2 regions of the Bacillus sp. NPDC094064 genome follow, and region 2 is predicted to be linked to the other one. Evidence: a T-box and tRNA genes for the amino acid it is inferred to sense, from the RefSeq annotation. Region 2 holds a T-box; the other holds one or more tRNA genes.
What was found. The T-box of region 2 lies ahead of ACQKNI_RS10550 (valine--tRNA ligase). A T-box ahead of a tRNA ligase gene usually reads a tRNA of that ligase, here a tRNA-Val.
Positions count from the first base shown of each region.

Region 1: it has a tRNA-Val gene. The T-box ahead of ACQKNI_RS10550 (valine--tRNA ligase) is inferred to sense a tRNA for this amino acid. The anticodon was not compared.

Region 1 covers NZ_JBNNUI010000002.1:111,195-120,705, reverse strand. The annotation lists gene ACQKNI_RS05170 (helix-turn-helix domain-containing protein) at 1-174, shown strand, start outside; gene ACQKNI_RS05165 (CalY family protein) at 253-852, opposite strand; gene ACQKNI_RS05160 (DUF4047 domain-containing protein) at 1,209-2,000, opposite strand; gene ACQKNI_RS05155 (CalY family protein) at 2,121-2,708, opposite strand; gene sipW (signal peptidase I SipW) at 2,771-3,340, opposite strand; gene ACQKNI_RS05145 (D-alanyl-D-alanine carboxypeptidase family protein) at 3,534-4,820, opposite strand; gene ACQKNI_RS05140 (hypothetical protein) at 4,974-5,201, opposite strand; tRNA gene ACQKNI_RS05135 (tRNA-Val) at 5,899-5,971, shown strand; gene ACQKNI_RS05130 (hypothetical protein) at 6,215-6,829, shown strand; partial or broken gene ACQKNI_RS05125 (hypothetical protein) at 7,091-7,349, opposite strand; gene ACQKNI_RS05120 (hypothetical protein) at 7,431-7,700, opposite strand; gene ACQKNI_RS05115 (hypothetical protein) at 7,717-8,079, opposite strand; gene ACQKNI_RS05110 (DUF3976 domain-containing protein) at 8,213-8,395, opposite strand; partial or broken gene ACQKNI_RS05105 (permease) at 8,424-8,492, opposite strand; gene odhA (2-oxoglutarate dehydrogenase E1 component) at 9,210-9,511, shown strand, end outside.
Region 2 covers NZ_JBNNUI010000004.1:1,506-11,016, forward strand. The annotation lists gene ACQKNI_RS10550 (valine--tRNA ligase) at 7-2,652, opposite strand; T-box leader at 2,691-2,922, opposite strand; gene ysxE (spore coat protein YsxE) at 3,048-4,073, opposite strand; gene spoVID (stage VI sporulation protein D) at 4,135-5,142, opposite strand; gene hemL (glutamate-1-semialdehyde 2,1-aminomutase) at 5,221-6,510, opposite strand; gene hemB (porphobilinogen synthase) at 6,510-7,499, opposite strand; gene hemD (uroporphyrinogen-III synthase) at 7,520-8,272, opposite strand; gene hemC (hydroxymethylbilane synthase) at 8,275-9,204, opposite strand; gene ACQKNI_RS10585 (cytochrome c biogenesis protein) at 9,220-9,511, opposite strand, start outside.

The DNA.
Region 1 (9,511 bases), on a different contig from region 2:
GCAGCAGTTCTACAAATTCCAATTGATACTTTACTTCACGATGAAACAACAAAGGAAACCAACCTAGACTCCGAATGGACACAGCTCGTTAAAGATGCGATGAACTCCGGTGTCTCCAAAGAACAATTTCGCGAATTTCTTGAATTTACAAAATGGAAGCAAGATCACAAATAATACATAGAAAGAAGTGCTTACAACTGGCACTTCTTTTTCTTTATACAAAAAAGCGGGGGGTACCCGCTTTTTGATTTATTATCTTTCTTCGCCATCTGTTTGGCTTGCGTTGAATGTCCATTCTAAGTTCAATGAATCGCCTTGGAATTTGTTTTGGTCTTTATCGTTTTCAACGAATTCTAATTGCACCCATAAAGTATCTTCATCTCCAGCTCGTAAACCACCTTCTTCTGCCCATTCAGGTGAGAATACATTTTTCGCTACAAGATCTGGTGCATCTTTAAGATTTTTCAAATTATCTAACGTTATTTCATATACTGGTTCAGCTTGTTTATCCCAGTTCCAGAAGAATTTCACATTAATATGCTTAGCGAAATCTTCTCCATTATTGTCACCTTTTGCATCAGTAATTTTATAATCTGTTAACAATTTAACTTCTTTAATATTTAATGTACCATTATTAGTCAACTTAAACTCACGTAATACTGAATCACCTGGTTTTAAGTTATCTACATCTAGAATTTTTTGAGGATTTAACGAAAGATCTAATGTCCCAGCCGCAAATGTATTGTTCGATACTTCTTTATCGCTAAAGAATGCAAATGTTCCTCCACCAATTAAAGATAGCCCCAATGCCGCTGATGCAACTCCCATACCTAACTTTTTCTTTAGACTCACAATCAATTCCCCCTAGCTGTTTTTTGTATTTTTACATTTCTATCTCTTATTTTTAAATAAGAGGTGTAACTAAAAACTATACTAGCTGAGCTAATATATGTTCTTTTTTAAAAACCTTATGTTCATTATAACGAACGAACCTATGTAAATACAACAAATATTTATTAGTATTTTCAGTTATTTTTATTTCTCAATATTATTCTGACTTTTCCGTTTACATTTACGCATAAACAATAAGTGCGAGGGCAAATACTCCCTCACACTCCTATATATATTATTCTTTTTCATGACGATCACCAAGTTGTTCTAATGCGTTCTCTGACACCACAACCCTATCCTTCAATTGTTTCTCTTGATTAGTTGATAGTAATCTTTTCATTGGTTCCTTGCTCAGGCTTTTTAGCTGTTTCTACTTGTTTCTGCTCTTCTACGTGTTTCTGTTCCTCTGCTTGTTTTTGCTCTTCTGCTTTTTTCTGCTCTTCTGCTTGTTTCTGTTCTTCTGCTTTTTTCTGCTCTTCTGCTTTCTTCTGCTCTTCTGCTTGTTTCTGTTCTTCTGCTTGCTTCTGTTCTTCTGCTTGCTTCTCTGCTTCTATCGCATCATTTAATTGTTGGTGCAGAGCCTGAATTTGTTCATCAATAGCTTGCAAACTAATTTCCTTTTCAATATAATCGCGCTTATCTTTTATACTATGAAAGCCTTCATTCACATATAAAGCTACTTGCTGAGTCGACTCATCTTTATTCACTTTTAATTCTTCCTGTATTTGATTGTAAGGAGCTTCTATTTCAGTATATACATTTTGCAGTGCTTCCTTCTCAGAAACAATTTTCTCACGTCCTTGTTGCCATACAGTAATTGCCTGTTCTATTTCTTCAATAGAAGTCACTGCTAATTTCTCCTTCATCGCCCCATACTCATGTTCAATAAACTGTTTATGTTGCTCAGCCTGTTCTTTAAACGTATTTACTGTTTTCGGAAATATTATTGCTGTAGAAAGGGTCGCTTCTACTTTCGTTTCATGAATGAACGCCGCTTCCGTATGCGTCATGATTTGAGATCCTAAATAAAACGTAATAGAGCACATACACGGCAATATAAGCATCTTTTTTAAATTACGCGGTCTTTTCAGCATCTTAATCTCTCCCATCGAACGTTACGTTCTTTATACAGAACATTATCTTTATTATAATAAAGAACGTTACGAAATGATAGCTATATACTAGAAAAATAGAAAAAGGACTATCCATTTGATAGCCCTTTTTTATTATTATCTTTCTTCACCTGCTGTTTGTTGTGCATCAAACGTCCAATCCAATTTTAATTTATCGCCTTGGAATTCATTTTGATCTTTTTTATTATCAACAAACTCGAATTTTACTGTAAAGTTATCAGATTTACCTGCAGAAATACCTTTTTCATCCCAGAACCAAGCTGCTAAATCATTATCAACCGCTGTAAGCGTGTCACCCTTCAACTTATCTAGTGTTGTTTCTTTTACAATTGTTTCATGCTTATCTACATTTTTTAAGAATGTTACTTTAATATGTTTACCAAAATCTTCTTTATTGTCGCCTTTTGCATCTACTACACTATAATCCGTTTTTAGTAAAACTTTTTTAATATCTAAAGAACCTTTATTTTCTAGTTTAAAATCTCTTTTGATTGTATCCCCAGGTTTTAAATTTGATACATTAACAACTGTTGATGGATTTAATGATAAATCAAGCGTACCAGCCGCAAATGTATTGTTTGACACTTCTTTATCGCTGAAAAATGCAAATGTTCCTCCACCAACTAACGCTGCTCCTAGTACTGCTGATGCGATACCCATTCCTAATTTTTTCTTTAAAGTCATGTCCATATCCCCTTAATTTATATATTTGTCAACTTCCTAAACGGAAAGTATAACCAAACACACTAGACGGATTGTTCTACTTTTTTCTCTTTCTTTTCTCCGTCGATGCTACGAATTGCACTAAAAATAGAAATCGCAGAATAGCCTAGTAAAAAGACTCCTGGAATAATAAGAAGCAATGCAGCCCCAGCCTTTGAACTAGCATAATTTAATGCATACCCTACATAAGGAACTGTAATATCCGCATATTTTCCAATTACATTCTCCGCAAGCACTGGCTCTAAATCTGGCCCGTTGTTGTTATCCCCTTTTGTTTCATACATTACTTTTCCATTTGTATCTTTCACACCGATAATACGGTGAGTGATAATTTTTCCATCTTTCTCTTTAAAGGTAATCACATCACCTTTTTGATATTTAGAACCATCTTTCGTTGGCTCTATCGCGATGATTGACCCTGTTAAAAATGTTGGTTCCATCGAGCCTGATAGCACGGATTTAAATTGATATCCCATCACTGTCGGATCCCCACCACTCGCCTTTGACGAAATAACTATAAAAGCTAAAAAAACCATCAATGCAAATAAAACAAATGAGATAACGTTGCTAATAATCTTCCAAACGAATTTCATCGTCTCTCTTCCTCTCCGTTGTTTTATATTATTTAAAATATGTAACACCTTTCGTTCTTTAACAAGAACACAAGTAAATGATATAATGAACTTTATATAATTGCAATAAGAAAATTTACAATTATTAGTTAACTCTCTTTTTAATCATAAAAAAAAGACTGTGACGAAATCTCTTCACAGTCCTCATACTTTTTTACTTTTCTTCTAATTTTATCCCTTGCCTATTTCGGCGCAACACAACATATAAAATCGCTCCAAATAATACAATCGCGCCTATCCCAACACTTATCACTTTCACATTTGATTCCTTTGCTTCCGGCGCAACTGTATCTTTTTGAGGCATCGCAAAAGTAACATCTTCCTTTGAAAGAACATTTATCGTCGCAATTGTTTGATTATTTTTCGTAATATCAACTGCACCAACTACCTCACCACGATGGATCCCCTTATGATACAAAGAATCTTTGTCTAATGAAGCTGCCCGGAAAATAGTTCTCACATTTTTCCCTTCATCTTTCTTAAGCATAAGCTCTGCACTTTTTTCAAGTTCGCTATCAATATCCTTATTTAAATACGTTGTCTTTTGATGCCAACTCTGTTTATCTAGCACCGTTTGCTTCACAAATTGCCCGAAAGAATATTCTGCCATCTGCTTTAAATCTTCATAAATTTCAGGTCTTTGAGAAGCCATTACTACATTTATAATACGATTTCCATCTCTCTCATTTAATAAAACGAGTGTATTACGTGCTTCATTCGTAAAACCCGTCTTACCACCAATACTATATGGATTTTCAAAATAAGTAGATTTATTAAAAATAGAAACCGTCTGCCTAGATGTCGTAACGCTTGTTCTTTTCGTATTCATCGCTTGCAAAATTTCAGGATACTGTTGCACACCTCTCGTAATCATAGCCATATCATATGGCGTCGTATAATGATTTGGATCATGCAAACCATTTGGTGTTACAAAATGACTATCTGTAGCCCCTAATTGCTTCGCTTTTTCATTCATCATATTAGCGAAATTCTCAACACTCCCGCCAATACGCTCCGCAATCGCATATGACACATCATTCGCACTCAGCACCATTAAAATCATCAGCGCCGTATTGCGGTCAATCGTCTCACCAGGTTGAAACTCAATTTGATAATTACTCTTCTCCTGATCTAATGCTAATTGTGAAAACGTAAATTGATCCTCAGGCTTCGTATGCTCCATAAGTAAAATCGCTGTTAACACTTTCGTCATACTAGCAGGAAATGCACGATGACGTGCGTTTTTGTCATACAACATATCTCCCGTTTTCGCATCAATCGTAGCTGCAAACTGACTAAAAACATTTGGCCCTTCCGCAGGTGGTGGTGCCACTTGTTCTGGATTCACTCCAATATTCGTCTCAGCGTATAATGTCATAGGTGTCAAAAAAAATAAACAAATAACTGTAATAAAAGCCAAAATCTTCTTAAAATTTACCATATGACTCTCCCTTTTCAATTTACTCCCCTAACAAAAATATGAATCCACCAATCTTTATGTAATTTGTATTAAATTGGAAGAATATTCACTATTTTTTACTATATCATACTTTTACGATAAAGGACATAAATATACAATAAAAATAAGAAGGAATTACTCTTTCTTATCCTTCTCATCAATCAACGAATCTATTAAATTTTGACTAGCTTCCTCAAGCGTAATCTCATCCGTCATCCCCATAAACGACCAACCTTTAGAATCCACCCACTCAACAAACTCTTGCAAAAACTCATCATGTGTAACATCCACATCAAGAATCGAACCATTAATCGAAATCGTTCTATTTCTAGACACACGCATCTTGAACGTTTTTCTCACCATTACAACTTTTCTCCCTCTACTCCTGAATATTTATAAAATAATCTTGTATCTCTGTTATACATGATTTTAAGTAAATTGTAAAAAGGATATATTGGCCAATTTGGATATTGAAAGTGGAAATCTCTTATCCTACATAACTGTCATACGGCATACAATCGGCCATAAATCACCAAATAGATCCATATAAAACAAAACAACTTACATTTTATCACACCAAATATACTTGACTTTAGCACAACAAGATGGAATATATTAGAAAACAACTTAAAATGAGGAGGAACTCCATGGCTATCTGTACGTATTGTAAAACGAAGTGAAAAGTAAAAGAAGTATGGTCAATACTCGTAACATTTGAAAAGATTGTCCATATTGTTTTGGAAGACAATATTTATCAAAGAAAACATTGAACGCTATGCCAGAGTTTATAAGCTTACCTCTACACTTCTTATTCCCTTTTCTAGTTGATTTGAGTGATGAAGGGCCTTTGGATTGGTATCGGAAATCATAGCACTCCAGCATCTTCTACTTATTAAATATAAAAACATACATACTAATATCCCTCTGAAATAAAACCTATTTTCTATTACACTCCATCTTTAAAAACTTACTACACAAAAAATATTGTAAATTTTCAGTTAATTATATATAATTGCTTTAACATAGTGATTAAAAGTGCAAATACATAATCATTTTTGAAGATCCCGTAGCTCAGCAGGGAGAGCGCCACCTTGACAGGGTGGAGGTCGTGAGTTCGAGCCTCTCCGGGGTCATACTGAAACCTCTTGATCTTCAAGAGGTTTTCTTATGTATAACAGTTGATTAACTGGGATGAAACAGCTTTTTTTTGCAGAAGCTATTCTTTCAGAAGCAACACAACTAATCAAAATGTTTTTTCTAAAAAATATGTCATGGATATTTCTTCACAAAATTAATCCAAACTATCAATAAAAGAGGAGAAATATACGCATTCATGGAATACCTCAATATATCACTAAAGGAGGATTTTTCACAATATGGAATACTCATATCAAACTTATAAAGACTTAAAAAAGAATACATCTAAATGGAATAACACCTTTAAAAAAGGTTTAGAGGGACTTTCTGACATCCCTATAGTAGGAAATAGTGTTAAAACAGGTGTGACCATGCTTACAGAGAGCTATGAAAATAAACGTACATTTCAAAAAACACTAAAAGAGAACACTCCTCAAATAAATTACTTTGTTTTAGATGCTAACAATTACTATGATGATTTAGCTCAAAAAGTTTATAACATTCTAGAGAACCAAAGTATTCAACAAAAGTTTAAATTTAATATATCTGATGTAAAGGTAGAGATTGATGAATTTTTTTACGATGAAGATTGGGACAATATAGAGAACGCCTTAAATATCACCTTTATGGACAATCAATACTACAATGAAAGTTTAAAAGAGTATGAATTTGGCAATATCCTTATAACTTTTAAGGAAAGCTTTAAACAAATTAACTTTGTTGATAACAAGGTTTATGTAGCATTTGAAACAATTACGCTTGGAGGAAATTGCTTATATAATACTATTGATAGGGATTATATTAAATTTGCCTATACGATTTGCTATTTATTAGGGAATCAACATTTATTATAATTAGCTCTATTCTGATATGAAGCGTAACCTCCCGCTTCATATCAGAAATTCCCAGCTCTATATAGTATAAAATGAACAATCTAAAAACTATTGTCCCCTTTAATAAATAAATAAAAGAAAAAACGCCATTTATATACCTTTATTACAGATACTCCCCTCTGCTATTCAATATTTCTTCCTTGAACCCACATGTTATACCATAAATTAATTAAAAAAATCACTCATCCTATATTTTTTTATTTATCTGAGAAACTAATGGAAATGCTCTTTAAAATGAAACTTATATTTTTCTGACGTATGTATTATGTATTATATCTAAAGAGTTGAAGATTCTTCTGAAAAAGTGCTCGTGTCCATCTTCTCCATGTGGTATTTCTTTGAAAAAATTTTCGTTATGCACTTTAAAACAGCTTATTACTGCTCCACCATTTAAGTTTTGTTTCTTAAATGTGTTTATAAGCTGCTCAATAGATAATTCATTTGTTTCTATTTTTTCAAAAGTTCCCTCTTTCCATCTCATACCGCTCACTACTCTCTATTAAAAATTTATTTCTTCATTATAAATAGCAAAATAAAACCCAGCAACTTTAAGATTGCTGGGTTATCTCTTATTCATATTCGAAACAACAATAACAATTCCGCCAAGCACATAATGCCCCGCTACCATCCACATACTCCGATCAAAAATCATCAATGATAACCAAAGCGATATATTAATAGCAGCAAATACTAAATATAAAATGAAGTCTCTCTTTTGCAGCGCCTCTCTATTCATCAAAATGTAAATAGCACCGATAGGAGGAATGATAAAGCACAGGAAAAAGACAAATATTTCCCTTAACGACCACGGATATGAAATTACTGCCTGCATATAAGTCTCCTTTTCATTATAATACTTGCTTTAGCATCGGCCTTGCTACTCTATATTCTTCACTATTAGGTTCTTTTACGATTAGGGGTGGTCTTTCATCCTCTTCTTCTACAATCATTTCAAATACTTCTGTTTTTTCTTGTAATATGTTGGATTCACTGTCTTTAGTAGGCTGTTTGCTCGTTTCAATTTTCTTTGTTACCTCGCCAAGTTTTTGCCCGACTTCTTCTGCTTCGGCAGGTTCATCCGTAACGTAGTATTCTTGTTCGTTCCATACTAATATAGGTGGTACTTGTTCTCGTTTGTTACATATTATATAAGTGATACTAGCTATAAGTAGTAGACTTATTCCTATAAAGAAGATAGCTTTTTTATTCATATACTATTCTCCTTATCTATCATTTTATTGGATTATATAATATAGGATATAGATAGTAAATTGTTTTTATGGTAATTTTTGTTTTGTTTTCAAAAAGAAAAACCTTACATAAGTAAGGTTCCATTTTTCAATGTTACAGTGACTGATTTATTAAAACGATCATTACGATAATCGCTATAAACATAACAACTAAACAGCCAATCATTTTATAAAATCCTCTTTTCGTTAACGTCCCGCCTTGAACGTCTTTACGAATAAATAAGAATACGGCTAAAAATAATACAAGCCCAATGCCAAAAGCATACATCATTTGCATATGTTAATCTTCCTTTCTCTCTTCCATCTTAATATCTTTTTGCCAAAACAACAAATGAGATAAAGACGGTACTCATTGTGAGTGCCATAAATATAGAAGAAACTTTTCATTTTCAGCATGTCTATTTTGAAACGAAACATGGAACAATGTATATATCCGTTACTATATCCCCTCCCCACTTTTGTGAAAATTTAATATCTCCATATTTGTTTTATCCTTTTAAAGTATTCCATTCTCCTCTTTATTTCATAAAATGCGTTATTGGTTTTACGTTGTTTTTCGGCATATTGATAGAAACTAACGGGTTATGGAGCATTTTTTATGTTTAACCACTTTTTTTGTAGAAATCCTTCGTTTTCCTTTCGATATTTAATACTATCGAAATAAAGTTTACGATAAATTCATAATTTTTTATTTTTTATACTATATTCCGTTATATTGTTGTATAATATCAATGAAAGCGCTTATTATTTCAATATACATAATTCGAACTACATTTTATCGAAACATTCTAACTATTATACCTATATTTAAATGCAACAATTATAGTTATTAGTATAGGTATACCAAATATATCCACCCCATTTTTCTGTAAAATTACTTTATAACATGAAAGATTAACTTGGGTGATAAGTTATTGTGAATGTTTTTTTACAAAACAGATAAGTAATAGTGTTTGGTATTATGTAAATTATTGTAATAACATAAGAGTAAAGAAAACAATTACATTATTTATTAGTTAATCAATTATTGAAAAAGAGCAAAATGCACCTTTGTATGGAAAAGGATTATATGCATTGGGAGGTTTAAACAAATGACGAGGAAGAATACAACGACAAACCCTTGGGCCAAGTTCCACGGTCCGAACCTTGGTTATGTTATTGAGCAGTATGATCTTTACGTAACTGGAGCAGGTTCTGTTGATCCGGAATTACAAGAGCTTTTTGAAATTTTTGGAGCTCCTTCGTTTCAAGATGATGTCGTAACAGGGGACAACACAGCAACACATTTTTCTCCTCAAAACACAGGGAACATTGAAAAAATTCTTAAAGTCGTTCAACTTGTTGAGCAGATTCGTTCTTTCGGGCATACGTTGGCTCACATCAACCCGATGGA
Region 2 (9,511 bases):
ATATTTTTATTTCTCAAGATCTGCTAGACGTTGGCGAACTGCTTCGCGTTTTTCTAAGTAATCTTGCTCTTTCGCACGCTCTCCTTCAATAACTGCTGCAGGAGCTTTCGCTACGAAACCTTGGTTTGAAAGTTTCTTCTGTACACGTTCTACTTCTTTATCAAACTTCTCAAGTTCTTTCTCAAGACGAGCTCTCTCTTCATCAAGATTGATAAGATCAGCTAACGGTAAGAATAACTCTGCACCCGATACGATTGCAGTCATTGCTTTTTCTGGCGCTTGTAAATCCGTTTGAATTGTTAATTCGCTCGGGTTACAGAAACGCTCAATGTAAGAGCTGTTTTTCGTAAGTTGAGCAAGTACAGTCTCATCTTTTGCTTTAATTTGCATTTGAACTTTTTTGCTCATTGGCGTATTTACTTCGGCACGGATGTTACGAACAGAGCGAATAATATCAACTAGAAGGTGCATTTCTGCTGCCGCTTCTGTATCTTGTAAATCTTCGCGAACTGTTGGCCACGCTGCTACTGTAATAGATTCGCCTTCGTGCGGTAAATGTTGCCAAATTTTCTCTGTTACGAATGGCATGAATGGATGTAATAGACGCATTGTTTGGTCTAATACGTAAGCTAAAATAGAACGAGTTGTTTTCTTAGCCGCTTCATCTTCACCGTATAATGGAAGTTTCGCCATTTCAATGTACCAGTCACAGAAATCATCCCAAATGAAGTTGTATAATGAACGACCAGCTTCACCGAACTCATATTTATCCATGTTACGTGTTACACTTTCGATTGTTTCATTTAAGCGAGTTAAAATCCACTTATCTGCAACTGATTTTTCACCAGTTAAATCGATTTCTTCATACTTCATATCATCCATGTTCATTAATACGAAACGTGATGCGTTCCAAATTTTATTAATGAAGTTCCAAGTAGATTCTACTTTTTCCATGCTGAAACGTAAATCTTGGCCTGGTGCACTTCCTGTTGATAAGAAGTAACGCATTGCATCTGCACCATACTTCTCGATAACATCCATCGGGTCGATACCGTTACCAAGAGATTTACTCATTTTACGTCCTTGCTCATCACGAACTAAACCGTGAATTAATACATCTTTAAATGGGCGCTCGCCTGTAAACTCTAAACCTTGGAAAATCATACGAGATACCCAGAAGAAGATAATGTCGTAACCAGTTACTAATGCATCCGTTGAGTAGTAACGTTTAAAGTCTGCTGAATCTTCATTTGGCCAACCAAGTGTTGAGAACGGCCATAATGCTGAGCTGAACCATGTATCAAGTACATCATTATCTTGATTCCAGTTTTCAATATCCGCTGGTGCTTCTGTACCTACGTATACTTCACCAGTTTCTTTATGATACCAAGCTGGAATGCGGTGTCCCCACCATAACTGACGAGAAATACACCAGTCATGAATGTTTTCCATCCAGCGTAAGTATGTGTTTTCAAAACGCTCTGGTACGAACGTTACTTTTTCTTCTTCTTTTTGTTGTAGCTCTACTGCCTTTTCAGCAAGTGGCGCCATTTTTACGAACCATTGTGTTGATAAGTAAGGCTCAACAACTGCACCGCTACGCTCACTATGACCTACTGAATGCATATGAGGCTCGATTTCTACTAATACGCCAGCTTCTTGTAAGTCTTTCACTAATTCTTTACGACATTCGAAACGATCCATACCGTTATACTTACCAGCTTTTTCATTCATCGTTCCATCTTCGTTCATTACTAAGATGCGTGGTAAGTCATGACGGTTACCTACTTCAAAGTCATTCGGGTCATGAGCTGGTGTAATTTTTACAACGCCTGTTCCGAAGTCTTTTTCTACGTACTCATCAGCGATAATCGGAATCTCACGGCCTACGATTGGAAGCGTAACTGTTTTTCCGATTAAGTGTTTGTAACGATCATCTTCTGGATGAACTGCTACTGCTGTATCACCAAGCATCGTTTCTGGACGAGTAGTTGCAAGACGAATGTGACCAGAACCATCTGTTAATGGATAGTTCATATGGTAGAATGCACCTTGAACTTCTTTATGAATTACTTCAATATCAGAAAGAGCTGTACGTGTTGCTGGATCCCAGTTGATAATATATTCACCACGGTAAATTAAGCCTTTTTCGTATAATTGAACGAATACTTTATTAACCGCATCAGATAAACCTTCGTCTAATGTGAAACGTTCACGAGAATAGTCTAGTCCTAAACCAACTTTTCCCCATTGTTGACGAATGTGAGAAGCGTATTCTTCTTTCCATTCCCAAGCTTTTTCAAGGAATTTTTCACGGCCAAGATCGTAACGTGAAATACCTTCTTCACGAAGTTTCCCTTCTACTTTCGCTTGTGTTGCAATACCCGCATGGTCCATTCCTGGAAGCCATAATACATCGTAACCTTGCATACGCTTCGTACGAGTTAAAATATCTTGAAGAGTCGTATCCCAAGCATGACCTAAGTGTAACTTACCAGTTACGTTCGGAGGTGGAATTACAATTGTATATGGTTGTTTCTTCTCATCTCCTGTTGCTTCAAAATATTTGCCTTCAAGCCACCATTGGTACAGGCCTTCTTCAACGGACATATGATCATATTTAGTTGGTAAATTCTTTTCCGTGTTTGACATTATTTTCCCTCCTTAAAATAAAAAATGCCCCTCATCCAAAAAAGGACGAGGGACATCGCGGTACCACCTTTATTTACAAACAAATTCAGAATTTGCTTATACTCTTAATTTGATAACGGACAAATCCGTCTTTTCCTAATGAGAACTATTCCGTTCAGAAAAGATGCTCCAGGGCTACCTTCTAACATAACTATCTAGAGAATCTCCCAGCTAATGATTCTCCTCTCTGAAGACGTTTCATGTTATACTCTTCCCCTTCAAGGCATTTATATGATTGTTAATTATTATATACAATAGTGTAAAAAACGAAACCTTATTCGTCAAGATAAATTTAATACTACCACTTTCGGGCGAATACAAAAAAAGAAGGTAAGTAGCACCCTCTACTTATCTTCTTATCCGTTCCCTTGCTGGGCAGCTTGTAATTGTGACAGGAAATATTCTATATTGCTAACGAGCCAATGCGATTGTTGCAAACTCTTTACTCCACGAATTTCATTTTCCTCATTGCGATTCTCTCTTCTTTTCTTATAAGACTGGATTTGCCGAATAAATTGCGATGGATACGTCATATAAGCAAACATGAGAAGTTGTTCTTCTTTCGTAAACGGGAAGTTTTTTTGGTACATTTGATACCATTCAAACCGATCACTTCGCGCAATTGGGTATGTGTTTAAAGACCGAGAATAAAAGCCTACAATATCTTGCACAGGCGTTGCAAACTTTGATTTTTCTAAACTAATAAAATAGCCATTCCGCTCATAGTCAAATAAAAAATGATTCAGTGACACGTTACCATGTACAAACGTAATGCGTGTTTTTTCTTTTTCTTTCATCGCATCGTTCCACTCATTTAATTGCTTCGTTGCAAATTCCCGCGCCCTCATTACATGATGATAGTACGTACAATATTGTAATTCAAACGGAGACATATACCACTTCGCTTCAGACTCTACAAGAAACTCTTCTAGCATCTCACCATCATTTTCCCAACGCTCGGATATATTCGTATAATGCTTTTCTAAATCCTCTTCTGTATACGTTTCTTCTTTTACCGTTTTTTGATGCAACGTTCCAAGTGTCTGAAACATTTTATGGTATTGATCATTATCCTCTCCGTTTCCTTCCGCACGCTCTAACCAAGGCATTAAATAATAATTATACGTCCCGTCACTTAAAATATAATTCCCATCCGTCGCATGGTATATAGGTACATAATTTGAAAAACCTTTCTCTTTCAAATATTGAATATGATGCAGAAAATTATTTCGCTCTAATTTTCTATCTTCTATTTTCTTGAGCGCATATGGACCTTGATTCGTGTAAATTTTCGTTACACTTCCGTGCTCTTCCATATGCTGCGTATCCAATCTATATTGCCTTACAATGGGTTCATAACGATTTCGTAATTCAATATCCATACGAATAACCCTTTCTATTCAAAGCATAACCTCTAGGAAAATAAGGGGAAACTCTTCCCCCTTATTTTGCCTTCGCTCTTGAAACCGGAATATAAATAATTTGTCCCTCAGTTAAATATATATCTTCTGTTTGGTTGACACGGTACAAGTTCTGTACAGACGTTTCATAACGTTCTGCAACAGATTCGATTGTATCTCCTTCTTGCACGAAATACATTCTTAACTTTGTAAATTCTTCTTCCGGTTCTTTCGTAAATAATTTCGTTAAATAAAGTGCATTCTCATCTCTCTGTGAGTACACTTCTTCTTGCTCTTCCTGCTTTTTCGCTTTTTCTTTCTTGAAATCTTTTCGTCCGAACAATTCAAATTGCGGCGTTATTTCTTTCTCCTCTTCACGCCCTGCAAATTCATGTTCTTCTATTTCCTCTTCCTCTACTTCTTGCTCTTTTCTTTCTTCTAGCTGGAACGGTTCAAATGCATAATCTTCCCACTCATCCGATTCCTTATAAGCTGGTTCTTCTACATGCGGCGTAGGTCTATTTTCCTCCTCTTGTGCTGTATCATCTTCTTCTAACTCCGCATACACCGGTTCTTCCTCTTCATCCTCGATTCTTTCCTCATCACATAAACCTGTAATAGATATATCCGCTAGTAATTGTAAGCAACCATTTTCCTTTAATTCATAATCAAATTCCTCGATTGATACAAATAGTTCTTCAATTACTTTCACCCGGTTTCTTGGTATTGATATTTCAAGCGGGAAGGAATGAACAAGTTCATTAACCCCATCTTCCCTTGTTTCTACATAATCAATTGACTTTGCTGGCGATAGTTCTCTTAATGAATAAGCTGAATCATCTTGCCGTGCGACATACTCTCCCGTTAAATCTAATTGCCCTCTCACGATAACTTCATGATCAAGCTCTTCTATTTCAACGTCTGGATCTAACGAAATTGACAAAAGTTCTTCGACTTCCTGTCCTTTTTGGAACCAAACAGATTCTTTTAATGAGAATCGTAATGAATGATCTGTTGTCACTTCTTTTCCCCCTCCCAAACTATATGTCATTACAGATTTATGTTTCAAAAGCCTACTTTATGAATAAAAAAATCGCTCCCCTTATGGAGAGCGATTTTCTTTCATGCATTATGCTTTTAATTTTGACATTGCAATTTCAGCCGCTTCAATCGTCGCTTCAATATCAGCATCACTATGCGCTGTCGATAAGAATAATCCTTCGAATTGAGATGGTGGTAAGAACACACCTTGTTCTACCATTTCACGATAGTATGCCGCAAAGAATTGTAGGTTTGAAGATTTTGCTGCCTCATAATTAATAACTGGCTCATCTGTAAAGAAAATACCAATCATAGAACCCGCACGATTAATATGATGAGGAATACCATGTTTTTCCGCCGCTTTACGTAATCCAGCTTCTAACATTTCGGCTTTACGCTCAAATTCTACATACGATTCTGGCGTTAACTGTACTAACGTTTCATAACCTGCTGCCATTGCAAGTGGATTACCTGATAAAGTACCAGCTTGGTAAATCGGTCCGCTCGGTGCAACTTGGCGCATAATTTCTGCTTTACCACCGTATGCTCCTACCGGTAAGCCACCACCGATTACTTTACCTAAACAAGTTAAATCAGGTGTTACACCGTAGTAACCTTGTCCACAATTGTAAGCAACTCGGAATCCTGTCATTACTTCATCAAAAATAAGTAATGAGCCGTTTTGCTCTGTCACTTCACGAAGTCCTTCTAAAAATCCTGGCTGAGGAGGAACAACGCCCATATTTCCTGCCACTGGTTCTACAATTACACAAGCAATATCATCACCAAATTGTTCGAAAGCGTATTTCACACTTTCTAAATCGTTATACGCTACTGTAATCGTATTTTGTGCTACACCTTCTGGTACACCAGGGCTATCTGGTAAACCTAGTGTCGCCACACCAGAACCCGCTTTAATTAATAACGAATCTCCATGACCGTGGTAGCAGCCGATGAATTTCAAAATCTTATTACGACCTGTATAACCACGAGCTAAACGTAGCGCACTCATTGTCGCCTCTGTTCCAGAGTTAACCATACGTACAATCTCAATTGATGGTACGCGCTCAATAACAAGTTTCGCTAATTTATTTTCAATTTCTGTTGGTGCACCGAAGCTTGTCCCTCTTTCAGCAACAGATTTTAACGCTTCAACAACTTGATCATTTGCATGACCATGAATTAAAGGTCCCCATGATAATACGTAATCGATGTATTCATTTCCATCGATATCATATACTTTAGAACCTTTTCCGCGCTCCATAAATAACGGATTCATACCGACAGATTTAAAAGCACGAACAGGGCTGTTTACGCCGCCCGGCATTAAATCTTGAGCTTCTTCAAACGCCGCAATCGACTTATCAAACTTTTTCATTATTTAGCGCCTCCTTCTTGTAACCATCTTGCTGCATCCTTCGCATGATACGTAATAATTAAATCTGCTCCTGCGCGTTTCATGCTAATTAACTTTTCAAGTACAACTTCTTTTTCATTAATCCAACCATTTTGCGCTGCCGCTTTGATCATCGAATATTCACCACTCACGTTATAAGCAACCACTGGTAAGTTAAAGTTATTTTTCACATCACGAACGATATCTAAGTAAGAAAGAGCTGGCTTTACAATTAAGAAGTCTGCCCCTTCCATTACATCTGATTCTGCTTCACGGAATGCTTCCATACGGTTTGCTGGGTCCATTTGATATGTTTTACGGTCACCAAATTGCGGTGCACCGTGCGCAGCATCACGGAATGGTCCATAAAACGCTGATGAATACTTCACAGCATATGACATAACTGGTACGTGTCCAAAACCATTTTCATCTAATGCATGACGAATTGCTGTTACGAATCCGTCCATCATGTTTGATGGCGCAATAATGTCCGCTCCTGCTTTCGCTTGGCTTACAGCTGTTTTCGCAAGAACTGCAAGAGACTCATCATTTAAAATAATCCCATCTTCAATTACACCGCAATGACCGTGACTTGTGAATTGACATAAACATGTATCCGCAACTACTACTAATTCAGGGAACTCACCTTTAATTTGCTTAATTGCACGTTGTACAATTCCGTGATCACAATATGCTGATGATCCAACTTCATCCTTTTCAGCAGGTAAACCAAATACAATAACAGAACGAATACCTAAATCAACAACTTCTTGCATTTCAGCTTGCAATAAATCTAAAGACATTTGATATACGCCTGGCATAGAAGGAACTTCATTGCGAACATTTTCACCTTCTAATACAAAAATAGGGTAAATAAAATCTTCCGTATGTAAAAACGTTTCACGCACAAGCGCACGCATATTACCGCTTTGTCTTAAGCGACGATGACGATTAAATTGTAAAGAGTTCATAGATTTCTATCCCCATTCTTTTATTTTATAGATTCACAAATGCATTGTAGCAATGCTTCTACAGTGTACTCTTTCGGCACAATAACATGCGGAAAATAAAGACTCGCCTCTTTTTCCGTAATAGGACCTATACAAGCAATTGTACATTTTTTTGTCCATTCTCTCCAGTTTGTGCCCTCAAGTAAACGAACAAAGCTAGTAACAGTTGAAGGACTCGTAAATGTAATAATGTCAACTTTCCCTACTTCTAATGCTTCTATAAGCGCTCGCTTTTTCTCTACATTTTCTTTCGTACCATATACGATTAATTCATCTAGAGAAATACCAATTCCTCGAAGTGTAACTGGAATTACATCCCGTGCTAAATTCCCTTTCGGAAATAAAATACGCTCGTTTCCACTTAGTTTTTTGATAAACTCTTCTGCAAATACTTCTGCAACAAATGATGTTGGTACAAAGTCTACTTTATAACCTCGTTTTTCTAACTCTAGCTTTGTTTTCACACCGACAGCAGCAATTTTAATCGCTGCTGGGATTTTCTTTCTCAAACTATCTAGAAAAAAAGCTACACCATTTTTACTCGTAAAAATAACCCAGTCATACGAATGTAGTTGCTCTGCTATATGTTGAATTTGCCTAGAAGACATACCTTCCATACGCAAAAGCGGAATTTCCAATGGAATTCCGCTCTTTTCTTTTACCGCCACACTCATTTGTTTCGCTTGATGCTGGGCACGTGTAATCAATACCGTTTTACCAGCGAGAGCGTTCATATTTATTGTTGCCCCTTATTTGCAGCAAGAATGAGTTCTTTTGCGCCTTGTTTAATTAAACGGTCCGCCGCCTCTAATCCTACTTCCACTGGATCAGTGCCTGCTACTGTCTCTTTCAATAAAACAGAGCCATCCATAGAACCGACAAGAGCTGTTAATTCAATTGCATCGTTTTCTGTAAGCGTTGCGTATCCAGCGATTGGAACTTGGCATCCACCTTCAAGTTTATGAAGAAATACTCGCTCTGCTGCTACTGTTCTCTCTGTTACGGCATCATTCATATGCGCTAACAACTGCAGTAAATCCTTATCGTCCTCACGACATTCAATCGCTAATGCCCCTTGCCCTACAGCTGGTACACATAGCGTTTCATCTAAATGTTCTGTAATAACTTCCCCGTCCCAGCCCATTCTCTGTAATCCAGCTGTCGCTAAAATAATTGCATCGTAATCTTCATCTTTTAACTTACGTAAGCGTGTATCAATATTTCCACGAATCCACTTCACTTGTAAATCTGGTCTCGCGGCTAACAATTGTGCACTACGTCTCAAACTACTCGTCCCTAAAATCGCACCCTCTGCTAAGTCTTTAAATGATTCTCCATTTTTAGAAATAAAAGCATCGCGAGGGTCAACACGCTTTGGTGTACAACCGATCATCAATCCTTCTGGAAGTACGGCTGGCATATCTTTCATACTATGTACAGCCATATCGATTTCTTTCGTAAGTAACGCATGTTCAATTTCCTTTACAAATAAACCTTTTCCGCCTACTTTTGAAAGCGTAACATCTAAAATAACATCACCTTTTGTGACGATTTCTTTCACTTCAAATTCATATGGTAAGCCTAGCGCTTTTAACTGATCGATAAACCAATTTGTTTGTGTTAATGCTAGTTTACTCTTTCGTGAACCTACAATAATTTTGCGCATAATTCTCTCTCCTCATTATAAATACCAAAAGTGGAAATTAGATAAACTACTTAATAGAAAAATGTTAACTAGCATTACGAGAAATGCCCCGATATTCCACAGTACAATTTTCTTCCCTTGCAACACGTCTGCCGCTCGTAAATATAAACCTGCGCAATATACAAATAAAACGACAAAAGATCCGATTACTTTCGTATCATACCAATGAAAATTGTCCAATTTTGTATATCCCCATATGCATCCTAATAAAATCGCTAATAAGAAAAACGGAACAGAAAATAAATTTAATCCGTAAGACGTAGATTCG